Regions from separate parts of the Streptomyces sp. NPDC059256 genome, predicted to be linked through region 1. Evidence: predicted binding sites of a transcription regulator. Region 1 holds the regulator's gene; the other holds the start of a gene.
The links. Region 1 encodes HrcA, which represses chaperone genes, less so after heat shock. Its sites were predicted from a motif close to TTNGCACTCNGNNNNNCNGAGTGCNAA; they were not measured.
Positions count from the first base shown of each region.

Region 2: groL (chaperonin GroEL) is a predicted target of HrcA. The motif match lies at 4,429-4,455, and genes of this name have one in related genera.

Region 1 is NZ_JBHYZO010000003.1:521,433-528,283, forward strand. Features, by position in the region: gene hemW (radical SAM family heme chaperone HemW) at 1-1,145, shown strand, start outside; gene ACFXJL_RS10210 (DUF3097 domain-containing protein) at 1,392-2,216, opposite strand; gene ACFXJL_RS10215 (MBL fold metallo-hydrolase) at 2,227-2,952, opposite strand; gene hrcA (heat-inducible transcriptional repressor HrcA) at 3,129-4,154, shown strand; gene dnaJ (molecular chaperone DnaJ) at 4,155-5,291, shown strand; gene ACFXJL_RS10230 (nitronate monooxygenase) at 5,684-6,757, shown strand; gene ACFXJL_RS10235 (16S rRNA (uracil(1498)-N(3))-methyltransferase) at 6,754-6,851, shown strand, end outside.
Region 2 is NZ_JBHYZO010000004.1:117,695-124,545, forward strand. Features, by position in the region: gene ACFXJL_RS12035 (hypothetical protein) at 1-182, opposite strand, end outside; gene ACFXJL_RS12040 (glucosyl-3-phosphoglycerate synthase) at 221-1,165, opposite strand; SAM riboswitch class I at 1,333-1,545, shown strand; gene thrC (threonine synthase) at 1,563-2,846, shown strand; gene ACFXJL_RS12050 (MoaD/ThiS family protein) at 2,873-3,148, shown strand; gene ACFXJL_RS12055 (cold-shock protein) at 3,585-3,788, shown strand; gene groL (chaperonin GroEL) at 4,586-6,208, shown strand; gene ACFXJL_RS12065 (alpha/beta fold hydrolase) at 6,628-6,851, shown strand, end outside.

The sequences.
Region 1 (6,851 bases):
TCGCCTTCTACCTGCACGTACCGTACTGCGCCACACGCTGCGGCTACTGCGACTTCAACACCTACACGGCGACCGAGCTGCGCGGCTCGGGCGGGGTGCTGGCCTCCCGTGACAACTACGCGGCCACCCTCACGGACGAGGTTCGCCTCGCCCGCAAGGTCCTCGGAGACGACCCCCGCCCGGTGCGCACCCTGTTCGTGGGAGGCGGTACGCCGACCCTGCTGGCCGCATCCGACCTGGTGGCCATGTTGAGCGCCGTACGGGAGGAGTTCGGCTTCGCGGAGGGCGCGGAGATCACCACGGAGGCGAATCCGGAGTCCGTGGGTCCCGAGTACCTCGCGGAGCTACGGGCAGGAGGCTTCAACCGCATCTCCTTCGGCATGCAGAGCGCCCGCCAGCACGTCCTGAAGGTCCTGGACCGCACCCACACCCCCGGGCGGCCCGAAGCGTGCGTCGCCGAGGCGCGGGCGGCGGGGTTCGAGCACGTGAACCTCGATCTGATCTACGGCACTCCGGGGGAGAGCGACGACGACTGGCGCGCCTCGCTCGCCGCTGCGGTCGGAGCCGGGCCCGACCACATCTCCGCGTACGCGCTCATCGTCGAGGAAGGGACCCAGCTGGCCCGGCGCATTCGCCGCGGCGAGGTGCCCATGACCGACGATGACGTCCACGCTGACCGCTATCTGATCGCGGACTCGGTCCTCTCGGAGGCGGGCTACTCGTGGTACGAGGTGTCCAACTGGGCTACGACCGAAGCGGGCCGATGCGTCCACAACGAGCTCTATTGGCGGGGCGCCGACTGGTGGGGGGCCGGTCCCGGGGCGCACAGCCATGTCGGCGGGGTCCGCTGGTGGAACGTGAAGCATCCCGGGGCCTATGCCGCGGCACTCGCCCAGGGCCGCTCACCGGGAGCCGGCCGTGAGCTGCTGTCGGCCGAGGACCGGCGGGTGGAGAGGATCCTGCTGGAGCTGAGGCTTCGGGAGGGGGTACCCCTGTCATTGCTGCGTGAGGCGGGGCTGGAGGCCGCTCGGGGAGCCCTTGCGCAGGGGCTGCTGGACGAAGTTCCGTACGGCGAGGGGCGCGCGGTCCTGACGCTGCGGGGGCGTCTGCTCGCGGACGGTGTCGTACGGGGTCTGGTCGACTGACAACCCGATCCGGACCCCGCGCGCCCAGAGCCGCGGTGGGGGAGCGACCCGGAGCCCCACCCGGGACCGAAACCGACCGGCTGAAACCCACCGACCGACCGACCGACCAGCCAGCCACCCACCTAACCAACCGACCGACCAACTGACCAACCGACCGGCCGCGCCCGGCGTCCACCGGCCCACTGCTCCACCGGCACCGGCACTGGCACTGGCACCGGCCCTCCGGTCAGGGGAGAAGTGCGGGCGTCACCCGTCCCCCGCGGGTGCGGTCACGAAGTCGATCAACTCCTCGACCCTCCCCAGCAACTCAGGTTGCAGGTCCCGGTACGAGTGCACCTTCGACAGGATGTGCTGCCACGCGGCGCCCGTGTTCTCCGGCCAGCCCAGGGCCTTGCAGACGCCCGTCTTCCAGTCCTGCCCCCGGGGGATGACCGGCCACGCCTCCAGTCCGAGGACCGACGGCTTCACCGCCTCCCACACATCGATGTAGGGATGGCCGGCGACCAGTACGTGCGCGTCCGTCACCGAAGCGGCGATCCTGGACTCCTTGGACCCCGGCACCAGATGGTCCACCAGCACCCCGAGCCGGGCGTCCGGTCCCGGAGCGAACTCGGCGACCACCGCCGGAAGGTCGTCGATGCCCTCCAGGTACTCCACCACCACGCCCTCGATCCGCAGATCGTCGCCCCAGACGCGTTCGACGAGCTCGGCGTCGTGGCGGCCCTCCACATAGATCCGGCCAGCCCGGGCCACCCGCGCCCTTGCCCCGGGAACCGCCAGGGAACCGGAAGCGGTCACCACCGGCTTGGACGGTCTCCCCGGGCCCGGCCGGACCAGGGTCACGACCTCGCCGTCCAACAGAAACCCCCGCGGTGCCAGCGGAAAGACCCGGCGCTTGCCGAAGCGGTCCTCCAGCGTCACCGTGCCGGCCTCGCAGCCCACCACCGCACCGCAGAAGCCGGTGCCGGCCTCCTCCACCACCAGATCGGGGTCCGACGGATCGGCCGCGACCTCCCTGGCGGGAGCCGACTTCTTCCAAGGGGGCGTCAGATCAGGGCTGTAGCTGCGCATTCGGCCGACGCTACGACACCTCGAACCGCTCCGCCAGCGCATCGCGCTGGGCACGTACGAACGCGGCGTCCACGACCGCGCCGTGCCCCGGCACGTACCGTGCGTCCTTGCCGCCGAGCGCCAGCAGCCGGTCCAGAGCGGCCGGCCAGCGGGCTCCGACGGCGTCCGGCCCCGCCTGCGGCTCTCCGGACTCCTCCACCAGATCGCCGCAGAACACCACGGCGGGGCTCCCCGGCACCAGTAGCGCCAGATCGTGACCGGTGTGCCCGGGACCTGCGTCGACGAGAACCACCCGGCGGCCTCCGCCCAGATCGAGCGTCTGCTGACCGGCGACCGCATGCCCCGGGCTCACCAGCGCCCCGGCCGCCGCAGCCGCCTCCAGCGGCTCCACGCCGTGCCGTACGGCATCTGCCCGCAGTGCGTCCGCCTCCCGGCGCAGGAGGCCATCGAGGCCCTGTGTGCCGTACACCTCGGCCCCGGGGAATGCGGCGGCCCCCAGCACATGGTCGAAGTGCGGGTGGCTCAGTGCGATGTGCGTCACCTCGCGACCGCTCAGCAGGGCCTGTGCCTGGGCCCTCAGCTCGGCACCCTCCCGCAGGGTCGAACCGCTGTCGAACAGCAGCACGCCTTCGCCACCGACGACCAGCCCGCAGGTCGCGTCCCAACCCGGCAACCGCCGTCGCCCCACCCCGTCGGCCAACCGCTCCCAGCCGAAGTCTTCCCAACAGACGTTCATACCGGGACGCTACTGGCAGCGACCAGCGAAGGCGCGCGGTAGCGTGGTCGGTCGCCCTTGCTACGGGCGTACCCCACGGCCGTACACTGGCACGGGGGATTCTTGGCACTCGGACCTGGTGAGTGCCAGACAGTGACCGAAGAACCACCGTGGGACCACAGCTGGAGGTGTGCGCGATGCTCAGTGAACGCAGACTCGAAGTGCTGCGCGCCATCGTCCAGGACTATGTCGGTACCGAGGAGCCCGTCGGCTCCAAGGCGCTCACCGAGCGCCACAGGCTCGGTGTTTCACCGGCCACCGTCCGCAATGACATGGCGGTCCTGGAAGACGAGGGATTCATCGCCCAGCCGCACACCAGTGCCGGGCGCATCCCCACCGACAAGGGGTACCGCCTCTTCGTCGACAAGCTCGCCGGGGTGAAACCGCTGTCGTCAGCCGAGCGCCGCGCCATCCAGAGCTTCCTGGACGGCGCTGTGGACCTCGATGACGTCGTCGGCCGTACGGTGAGGCTGCTGGCGCAGCTGACCCGTCAGGTCGCGGTCGTGCAGTACCCCTCGCTCACCCGCTCCACGGTGCGCCACGTGGAGTTGCTGGCGCTCGCACCCGCACGGGTCATGCTCGTGTTGATCACGGACACGGGCCGGGTCGAGCAGCGCATGGTCGACTGTCCGGCTCCCTTCGGCGACACCCCGCTCGCCGATCTGCGGGCCCGGCTCAACAGCAGGGTCGTCGGCCGTCGCTTCGCGGATGTGCCGCAGTTGGTCCAGGACCTCCCCGACTCCTTCGACCCGGAGGACCGGGGTGCGGTCTCCACCGTGCTCTCCACCCTGTTGGAGACGCTGGTCGAGGAGACCGAGGAGCGGTTGGTCATCGGCGGCACCGCGAACCTCACGCGCTTCGGCCATGACTTCCCGCTGACGATCAGGCCCGTCCTGGAGGCCCTTGAGGAGCATGTGGTGCTCCTCAAGCTCCTCGGTGAGGCCAAGGAGTCCGGCGGCATGGGCATGACGGTGCGTATCGGCCATGAGAACGCCCATGAAGGACTCAACTCAACCTCCGTGGTCGCCGTCGGCTACGGTTCGGGCGACGAGGCAGTCGCCAAACTCGGCGTGGTCGGACCGACCCGCATGGACTACCCCGGAACGATGGGAGCGGTACGCGCAGTGGCACGTTACGTCGGACAGATCCTGGCGGAGTCGTAAGTGGCCACGGACTACTACGCCGTACTCGGCGTGCGCCGCGACGCATCTCAGGACGAGATCAAGAAGGCGTTCCGCCGGCTGGCGCGTGAGCTCCATCCGGACGTGAACCCCGATCCGAAGACCCAGGAGCGGTTCAAGGAGATCAACGCCGCTTACGAGGTGTTGTCGGACCCGCAGAAGAAGCAGGTCTACGACCTCGGCGGCGACCCCCTGTCCCAGGCGGGTGCCGCCGGTGCGGCCGGCTTCGGTGCCGGTGGCTTCGGAAACTTCTCGGACATCATGGACGCCTTCTTCGGTACGGCGTCCCAACGCGGCCCCCGCTCGCGCACCCGGCGCGGCCAGGACGCGATGATCAGGCTGGAGATCGACCTCAACGAGGCCGCCTTCGGTACGACCAAGGACATCCAGGTCGACACGGCAGTCGTCTGTACGACGTGTTCGGGCGAGGGCGCGGCCCCCGGGACCTCGGCCCAGACCTGTGACATGTGTCGTGGGCGCGGTGAGGTCTCCCAGGTCACCCGCTCCTTCCTGGGCCAGGTCATGACCTCGCGCCCCTGCCCGCAGTGCCAGGGCTTCGGCACGGTCGTCCCCACCCCGTGCCCGGAGTGTGCGGGCGACGGTCGGGTCCGTTCCCGTCGCACGCTGACCGTGAAGATCCCGGCCGGCGTCGACAACGGCACCCGTATCCAGTTGGCGGGGGAGGGCGAGGTCGGCCCGGGCGGCGGCCCCGCCGGCGATCTGTACGTCGAGATCCACGAAGTGCCCCATGCGGTGTTCCAGCGACGGGGTGACGATCTGCACTGCACGGTGACGATCCCCATGACGGCGGGCTCGCTCGGTACGAAGGTGCCGTTGGAGACGCTCGACGGGATGGAAGAGATCGACATCCGGCCGGGGACCCAGTCGGGGCAGTCCATCCCGCTGCACGGCCGGGGTGTCACCCACTTGAGGGGTGGCGGTCGGGGTGATCTGATCGTGCACGTCGAGGTGATGACGCCGACCAAGTTGGACGCGGAACAGGAGAGGCTCCTTCGGGAGTTGGCGAAACTTAGAGGTGAGGAGCGCCCGCTCGGTCAGTTTCAACCGGGACAACAAGGACTCTTCTCCCGACTGAAGGACGCGTTCAACGGGCGTTAGGCGATGCCCCCGCGGTGCCGAGCCTCGGCCGGCGCCGCGGGGTCTGCTCAAGGGCCCCGGGCCCCTCTGGCCCCGGCCAGAGCTTCCCGGGCCAGAGCTTCCCGGGCTAGAGCTTCCCGGGCCAGAGCTTCCCAGGCCGGAGTGCGCCAGCCTTCCCCGTGCGATCCGGAGCCCCCTTCCACGGGCCTTGCGAGCACCCCGGAAACACCCGCCGACCCCCTTCCGAGCAGCCTCCGAATCCCTTCCGCGGCCCCTTCCCGACCAGGTGATCCGACCCTCGTCGCAGCCGTCCGGCCCTCTGGTGAGGGAGGGTGCGTAGCACGTCAAGGGGCCTTCCGGGGAGCTGTCGGGCTCGATTCGGCCGGCCGTCAGCGGCATGACACGATGCACACATGTCCTCCGTACTGACCGATCTCTGCCGGTATCCGATCGTGCAGGCACCGATGGCGGGCGGTGCGTCGTGCCCGCAGTTGGCCGCTGCTGTGTCCGAGGCCGGCGGCCTCGGGTTCCTGGCTGCCGGGTACAAGACCGCGGACGGCATGTACCAAGAGGTCAAACAGATCCGCGGGCTCACCTCGCGGCCCTTCGGCGTCAATCTCTTCATGCCGCAGCCCAAGACGGTGGATTCGGCGGCCATCGAGGTCTACCGGCAGCAACTCGCCGGTGAGGTGAGTTGGTATGAGACTCCGCTCGGTGACCCCGATTCGAGTCGTGACGACGGCTACGAGGCCAAGCTCGCCATTCTCCGTGACGACCCCGTACCGGTGGTGTCCTTCACCTTCGGCTGTCCGAGCGCCGAGGTCCTGGAGTCGTTCGCCAAGGCCGGAACGGTCACCGTCGTCACCGTCACCACACCGGAGGAGGCACGCATCGCCGAGCGCGCCGGTGCCGATCTGCTCTGCGTCCAGGGAATCGAAGCGGGCGGCCACCAGGGCACCTACCGGGACGATCCCGCCGCCTCGCACGGGGGCATCGGGCTGCTCACGCTCATCGCCCTGATCCGTGAGTGCGTCGACCTCCCGGTGATCGCCACCGGCGGGTTGATGCGGGGCAGCCAGATCGGCGCGGCGATCGCCGCAGGGGCGAACGCCGCTCAGTTGGGGACCGCGTTCCTCGTCTGCCCCGAATCCGGTGCGCACCCCCTGCACAAGCAGGCGATGACCAATCCCCTCTTCGCCCGCACGGACCTGACCCGGGCCTTCACCGGGCGGGTAGCACGCGGTCTCGTCAACCGCTTCATGCGCGAGCACGGACCGTACGCCCCCGCCGCCTACCCGCAGGTGCACTATCTGACGAGGGACCTGCGCAAGGCGGCTGCCAAGGCGGGGGACGCCCAGGGCATGGCGCTCTGGGCCGGTCAGGGACATCGGCTGGCGCGCGAGATGCCCGCCGGGCAACTCGTCGAAGTCCTCGCCGCCGAACTGGAATCGGCCCACATCGCCCATGACCCCGAGGAGTCCCGTTGACCGCGCCCGTGTTCCTGACGGACTCCCTGGCGGATCTCGTGCCCGGTGCCCGGCTCGTCCTCGACGGTCCGGAGGGCCGTCACGCGGTGTCGGT
Region 2 (6,851 bases), on a different contig from region 1:
CCCCGTGCCGCCGCCACCGCCACCACCCCCGCCGCCGTCAGGCTCAATGCCAGCCCGCCCAGAAGCCAGAGGCGTTCCGTGGCAGGGCTGCTCGCCGGGCTCGTGGGGGCGGCGGCACCCACGATGGCGACAACGATGACGAAGATTCCGGTGCCTCTCAGTACATGACGTCTAAAGTTCATAAATAGGATAGTCATCACTGAAGTGGTGCTAGTCATCGCTATGCGGCGCGACGCGCCGCATACTCACCGATCTCGCGCATCGGCGGACGCTCCTCCGTGTCCACCGGATGGGTCCGCGGCACGAACCCCTTCTCGCCACGTTCGAACTGCGTCAGCGCCGGCCGTACCAAGTGACCTCGGGAAAGCCGAAGTTGGGCCGTCCGGTAGATCGCCGCCGCCATCCGGCCGAGTGCCTGGCCGTCCTGGTGGCGGTGTTTGCGGGAGCCGACGTCCACCTGCGCCAGACTGTCGAGCCCGACCGTGTGCAGTGCGTCCACGAGGAGCCCCAGCTCCACCCCGTAACCAACGGGGAACGGGAGCCGCTCCAGCAGGGAGCGCCGTGCCGCGTACTCGCCGCCGAGCGGCTGAACGAATCCGGCCAGGGCCGGCCAGTGCAGATTCAGCAGCGGGCGGGCCACCAACTCGGTCACCCGACCGCCCTGACCTGCGAGCTCACCCAGCGGGCGGTCGTACATCGCCTTGACGAAGTGCACCTCGGGCTCGGTCAGCAACGGGCCCACGATCCCGGACACGAAATCCGCCGAGAACTCCCTGAGGTCCGCGTCCACAAAGCAGACGATGTCACCGTGCGTCACCATGAGGGAGCGCCAGAGCACCTCGCCCTTGCCGGCCACCGCAGGGATCCGGGGCAGGATCGTGTCCCGGTGCACCACGCGTGCCCCCGCCGCCGCCGCGACTTCGGCCGTACGGTCCGTGGAGCCCGAGTCGATCACCACCAGCTCGTCGACGAGCGGCAGCGCCTCCATCAATTCACGTCGGATGACGGTCGCGATCTCGCCGACCGTCGCCTCTTCGTTCAGGGCGGGAAGGACCACACTGACGGTGGTTCCCGATGCGCGTTTCGCCGCCATCATCCGGGCCAGCGGGCGGTCGGCTGCCGACCAGGAACGCCTGGTCAGCCAGCGCTCCACCTCTTCCAGCACGTTCGCCACTCCTGCACTTTGTGATCCATCTCGCGGTTCGGACGACTATCTCAACAGTCCGGGCGTTCGGTTACAGTCTTGAGCAACGCTGAAGCCCGGCGCACGTCGGGGTGATGCGTACACCGGTGCGGAGCGATCACCGCCCCGCATGATCAACAACCGAATACCGCTCATCCAGAGGGGCAGAGGGATACGGCCCGTTGAAGCCCCGGCAACCCTCCAGCCGGTCTCCGTCGCATTAAGAGTCGCCGCCACCCGCAGACAGTTCCGTACGGACACTGTCCGTCGTGCGAGGCAGCCGATTCAGCGCCGCGAGGCTCCCGGCTCGGGAAGGTGCCAAATCCGTCTCATGGCGAAATGCGTCATGAGGAAGATGAGGAGAAAGGGCCTCGCCTCCATGGCTGTGCAGACTGTCGCAGACAACACCACGCTCGATCTCGGACCCGCCGCGGCGCTTTCCTGTCGCGAGTGCGGCGAGCGTTTCGAACTCGGCCCGATCTTCGCCTGCGCCTCGTGCTTCGGGCCGCTGGAAGTCGCCTACGACCTTCCGACGGGCGACCCCGAGGGGCTGCGCAAGCGGATCGAAGCGGGCCCGGACAGCATCTGGCGGTACGCACCGCTGCTGCCCGTCCCCGCCGACGTGGCGGACAAGCCCAATCTCAACCCCGGCTTCACCAAGCTCGTGAAGGCTGACAACCTCGCCCGCGAACTCGGTGTGACCGGCTCGCTCCACATCAAGGACGACTCCGGCAACCCGACCCACTCCTTCAAGGACCGGGTCGTCGCCATCGCCGTGGAGGCCGCTCGCGCCTTCGGCTTCACCACACTGTCCTGCTCCTCCACCGGCAACCTCGCGGGTGCGGTCGGCGCTGCGGCGGCTCGCGCCGGGCTGCGCTCCTGCGTCTTCATCCCGCACGACCTGGAGCAGGGCAAGGTCGTCATGGCCGCGGTCTACGGCGGTGAGCTGGTCGGCATCGAGGGCAACTACGACGACGTCAACCGCTTCTGCTCCGAACTGATCGGTGACCCGCTCGGTGAGGGCTGGGGCTTCGTCAACGTCAACCTCCGCCCGTACTACGGCGAGGGCTCCAAGACCCTCGCGTACGAGATCTGCGAGCAGCTCGGCTGGCGGCTGCCCGACCAGATCGTGATCCCGATCGCCTCCGGCTCCCAGCTCACCAAGATCGACAAGGGGTTCCAGGAGCTGATCAAGCTAGGGCTCGTCGAGGACCGCCCGTACAAGATCTTCGGTGCCCAGGCCGAGGGCTGCTCCCCGGTGTCCGCGGCCTTCAAGGCCGGGCACGACGTGGTGCGCCCGGTGAAGCCGGACACCATCGCCAAGTCCCTGGCGATCGGCAACCCCGCCGACGGCCCGTACGTCCTGGACATCGCCCGTCGCACGGGCGGTGCCGTCGAGGACGTCAACGACGAGCAGATCGTGGACGCGATCAAGCTGTTGGCCCGTACCGAGGGCATCTTCGCGGAGACCGCGGGCGGCGTGACCGTCGGAGTGACGCGCAAGCTCATCGACAGCGGCCTGCTCGACCCCTCGCTCACTACGGTCGTCCTCAACACCGGTGACGGCCTCAAGACCCTGGACGCCGTCGCCCCGACCACCGGCCCTTCGGCGACCATTCGCCCGAGCCTGGACGCCTTCCGCGCCGCCGGCCTGGCCAACTGACCAACGGATCACTGGGAGACCCGAAGATGAGCGTCAACGTCCGCATCCCGACCATTCTGCGCACCTACACGGGCGGCAAGTCCGAGGTCCCGGCCGAGGGGGCGACCCTCTCCGAGGTGATCGCGGACCTGGAGAAGAATCACGCGGGCATCGCTGCGCGCGTCCTGGACGACCAGGGCAAGCTGCGGCGCTTCGTCAACGTCTATGTGAACGATGACGACGTCCGCTTTGAGCAGGGACTGGAGACGGCGACCCCGGACGGTGCGGGCATCTCCATCATCCCCGCCGTGGCCGGTGGCTAATTACGCAACGTCATTTCAATTGCCCCCTCCGTGAGAGAAACGGAGGGGGCAATTCTGCATGGTTGAGCGCGATACAGTTGGGGAAGGCCCCTCCGCTGCTCCCGTCGGTCGAGCAACAGAATGCGCCCCAGCTCCGATAAGAAACAGCCAATGTGCTTCGGGGATTTGTCTCATAAGTCTTCTTTGTCGGGCCCGACTTGCCCCGGAATTTCTTGAATTCATATCAATTTCCCGTTAGCTGAGCCTGCGAATTGTCGTCCGATTGACCTGTTGCAGAGGGCAGTTGGGCAGATACATTCAGCCGCGGTCGACGCGTTCCGGCGCACGCCTATGAAGTCACCTCGCCACTCCGGCGAGGAAAACCGAATCAGGTGAGGTCTGACCCGGGTCCGCGAAGTGCGGTCCTGCGCAAGGGCCAGTAATAGGGGAGTTAGGCATGGCTCAGGGCACCGTCAAGTGGTTCAACGCGGAGAAGGGCTACGGCTTCATCGCGGTCGACGGTGGTGCGGATGTTTTCGTCCACTACAGCGCGATTCAGATGGACGGCTACCGCACCCTGGAGGAGGGTCAACGAGTCGAGTTCGAGATCTCGCAGGGGCAGAAGGGTCCGCAGGCGGACATGGTCAAGCTCGCGGTCTGACTCCGCGGCAACTGCGACGCGATCGGCCACCGACGCGCTCATCTATATGTACATGGGGTCCACATCCCGCCGGGGGGTGTGGGCCCCATGTGCGTGCCCGGACACCGTCCCGTACACCGGCACCGTGATGAGCGGTCGGCCCGATGTGCGCGGGTGGACACCGCTGTGTGCCCCGCGCACCGGTGGGCCCGCTCGTGCCCCGTCGACCGGTCTTTGCATCCGCACCCCACCCCCGGCCGCGAGCGTCGAAGCGCGCCGTCGGCAGCCCTCCGCCGCCCGCACCCATGACGCTCACGGACTTGCCTCCTCGTGCCTTCACCGAGGACCGGCCGTGCCCCCTCCCAGCCGCCCCCTCAGGTCAGGCACGCCGACCTCCGCAGGCCCTCGATTTCGGCCGTGTCGGTCATGGAGCGCGGTGCCCGGACTGTGCGGGGAACGGTCGAACGCCATCACGCCGCCGTCATGGAACTCCCGTCCAAGACGGCTTCAACACCCCCCGCGCTCCGCCACGACACCCCGTACCACCAGGGCGCATGCAGCGAAGGGCACCCCGTGCACGGCTGATTTCGGGGGGGTAGCGCGGGGGGTGGTTCTCTCGAAGGCGCTTGCACTCGAAGGGGGCGAGTGCTAATCATTGGCGTTAGCACTCTCCGGGTGAGAGTGACAAAAAGAAGGACCGGGTCGGTGAGGCCCGCAAGCCGGACGGTACAGAAAACCATCCGGCTGGCAGGCCGTCCGTCGCGGGCGCCAGCGCGGTCCCCCAGAGCTTCCCACCCAGTCCGTGGAGGACACTTCACATGGCAAAGATCATCGCGTTCGACGAGGAGGCACGGCGCGGCCTTGAGCGCGGGATGAACCAGCTCGCCGACGCCGTCAAGGTCACCCTCGGTCCCAAGGGCCGTAACGTCGTCCTTGAGAAGAAGTGGGGCGCGCCCACGATCACCAACGATGGTGTGTCCATCGCCAAGGAGATCGAGCTGGAGGACCCGTACGAGAAGATCGGCGCCGAGCTGGTCAAGGAAGTCGCCAAGAAGACGGATGACGTCGCTGGCGACGGAACGACCACCGCCACCGTTCTGGCTCAGGCGCTCGTGCGCGAGGGGCTGCGCAACGTCGCTGCCGGCGCCAACCCGATGGCCCTCAAGCGCGGTATCGAGAAGGCCGTCGAGGCCGTCTCCGGTGCTCTCCTTGAGCAGGCCAAGGACGTGGAGACCAAGGAGCAGATCGCTTCGACCGCCTCCATCTCCGCCGCTGACACCCAGATCGGCGAGCTCATCGCCGAGGCCATGGACAAGGTCGGCAAGGAAGGCGTCATCACCGTCGAGGAGTCCCAGACCTTCGGTCTGGAGCTTGAGCTCACCGAAGGCATGCGCTTCGACAAGGGCTACATCTCGGCTTACTTCGCCACCGACATGGAGCGTATGGAGGCGTCGCTCGACGACCCGTACATCCTGATCGTCAACTCCAAGATCGCCAGCGTCAAGGACCTGCTGCCGCTCCTGGAGAAGGTCATGCAGTCCGGCAAGCCGCTGCTGATCATCGCCGAGGACGTCGAGGGCGAGGCCCTGTCCACGCTGCTCGTCAACAAGATCAAGGGCGTCTTCAAGTCCGTGGCCGTCAAGGCTCCGGGCTTCGGCGACCGCCGCAAGGCGATGCTGAACGACATCGCCATCCTCACCGGCGGCACGGTCATCTCGGAAGAGGTCGGCCTCAAGCTGGAGAACACCGGTCTCGACCTCCTGGGCAACGCCCGCAAGGTCGTCATCACCAAGGACGAGACCACCATCGTCGACGGTGCCGGTGACAGCGACCAGGTCGCCGGTCGGGTCAACCAGATCCGTGCCGAGATCGAGGGCTCCGACTCCGACTACGACCGCGAGAAGCTCCAGGAGCGCCTTGCGAAGCTGGCCGGCGGCGTGGCCGTCATCAAGGCCGGTGCCGCGACCGAGGTCGAGCTCAAGGAGCGCAAGCACCGCATCGAGGACGCCGTTCGCAACGCGAAGGCGGCCGTCGAGGAGGGCATCGTCGCCGGTGGCGGCGTGGCTCTGCTCCAGGCCACCTCGGTGTTCGAGAAGCTGGACCTCGAAGGTGACGAGGCGACCGGCGCCAACGCCGTGCGGCTCGCCCTGGAGGCCCCGCTGAAGCAGATCGCCGTCAACGCCGGCCTTGAGGGTGGCGTCGTCGTCGAGAAGGTTCGCAACCTCACCCCGGGTCACGGTCTCAACGCCGCGACCGGTGAGTACGTGGACATGATCGCCGAGGGCATCCTCGACCCGGCGAAGGTGACCCGCTCGGCGCTTCAGAACGCCGCGTCGATCGCCGCGCTGTTCCTCACCACCGAGGCTGTCATCGCTGACAAGCCCGAGAAGGCGTCCGCCGGTGCTCCCGGTGGCATGCCCGGCGGTGACATGGACTTCTGATCCTTCTGAGGATCGGTAGCCCGGTACGTACGAAGGGCGGTACCCCAACTCCCAGGGGGTGCCGCCCTTCGGCATGTCTGCGGGTCTGAGTATCCGCGTGTCTGCATGGGGCCGGGTGCCCTGTGGGCCCGGGTGTCTGCATGGGGCCGGGTGTGCCCGCTCAGGGGAACCCCAGGCCGGCCGAGGGGACTTCTCCGGTGCCCTCGTTCAATTCCTCCCTCGGAACGGGCTGTTCCTTCTCTACAGCCCTAGGAGGAGAGCGTCGATCGGTTGTCCGACCACAGGTGGATTCAAAGCCATCTGAGCGATGGATTCCGCGGGTCGTCCCGCACGGCAGTGTCGTCATGTCCCCTGCATATGCCGGAAGGAATCCCCACGTGCAAAGACGACGACTGGTGCCCCTGCTCGCCGTGAGCGTCATGGCGACACTCGCCCCCGGTCTCGCCGCAACACCCGCAGCCGCTCAGCCGCTGGCCCAGTACACGCAGCAGAAGCTCAAGTGGAAGCGGTGCGTTCCCGATCTTCCGGCCACCCTCCAGTGCGCCAAGATCAAGGTGCCCCTGGACTACAAGAAGCCGACCGGCAAGAAGACCGAGGTGGCGATATCTCGGATGAAGACCAGTACCGCGGCCAAACGTCGCGG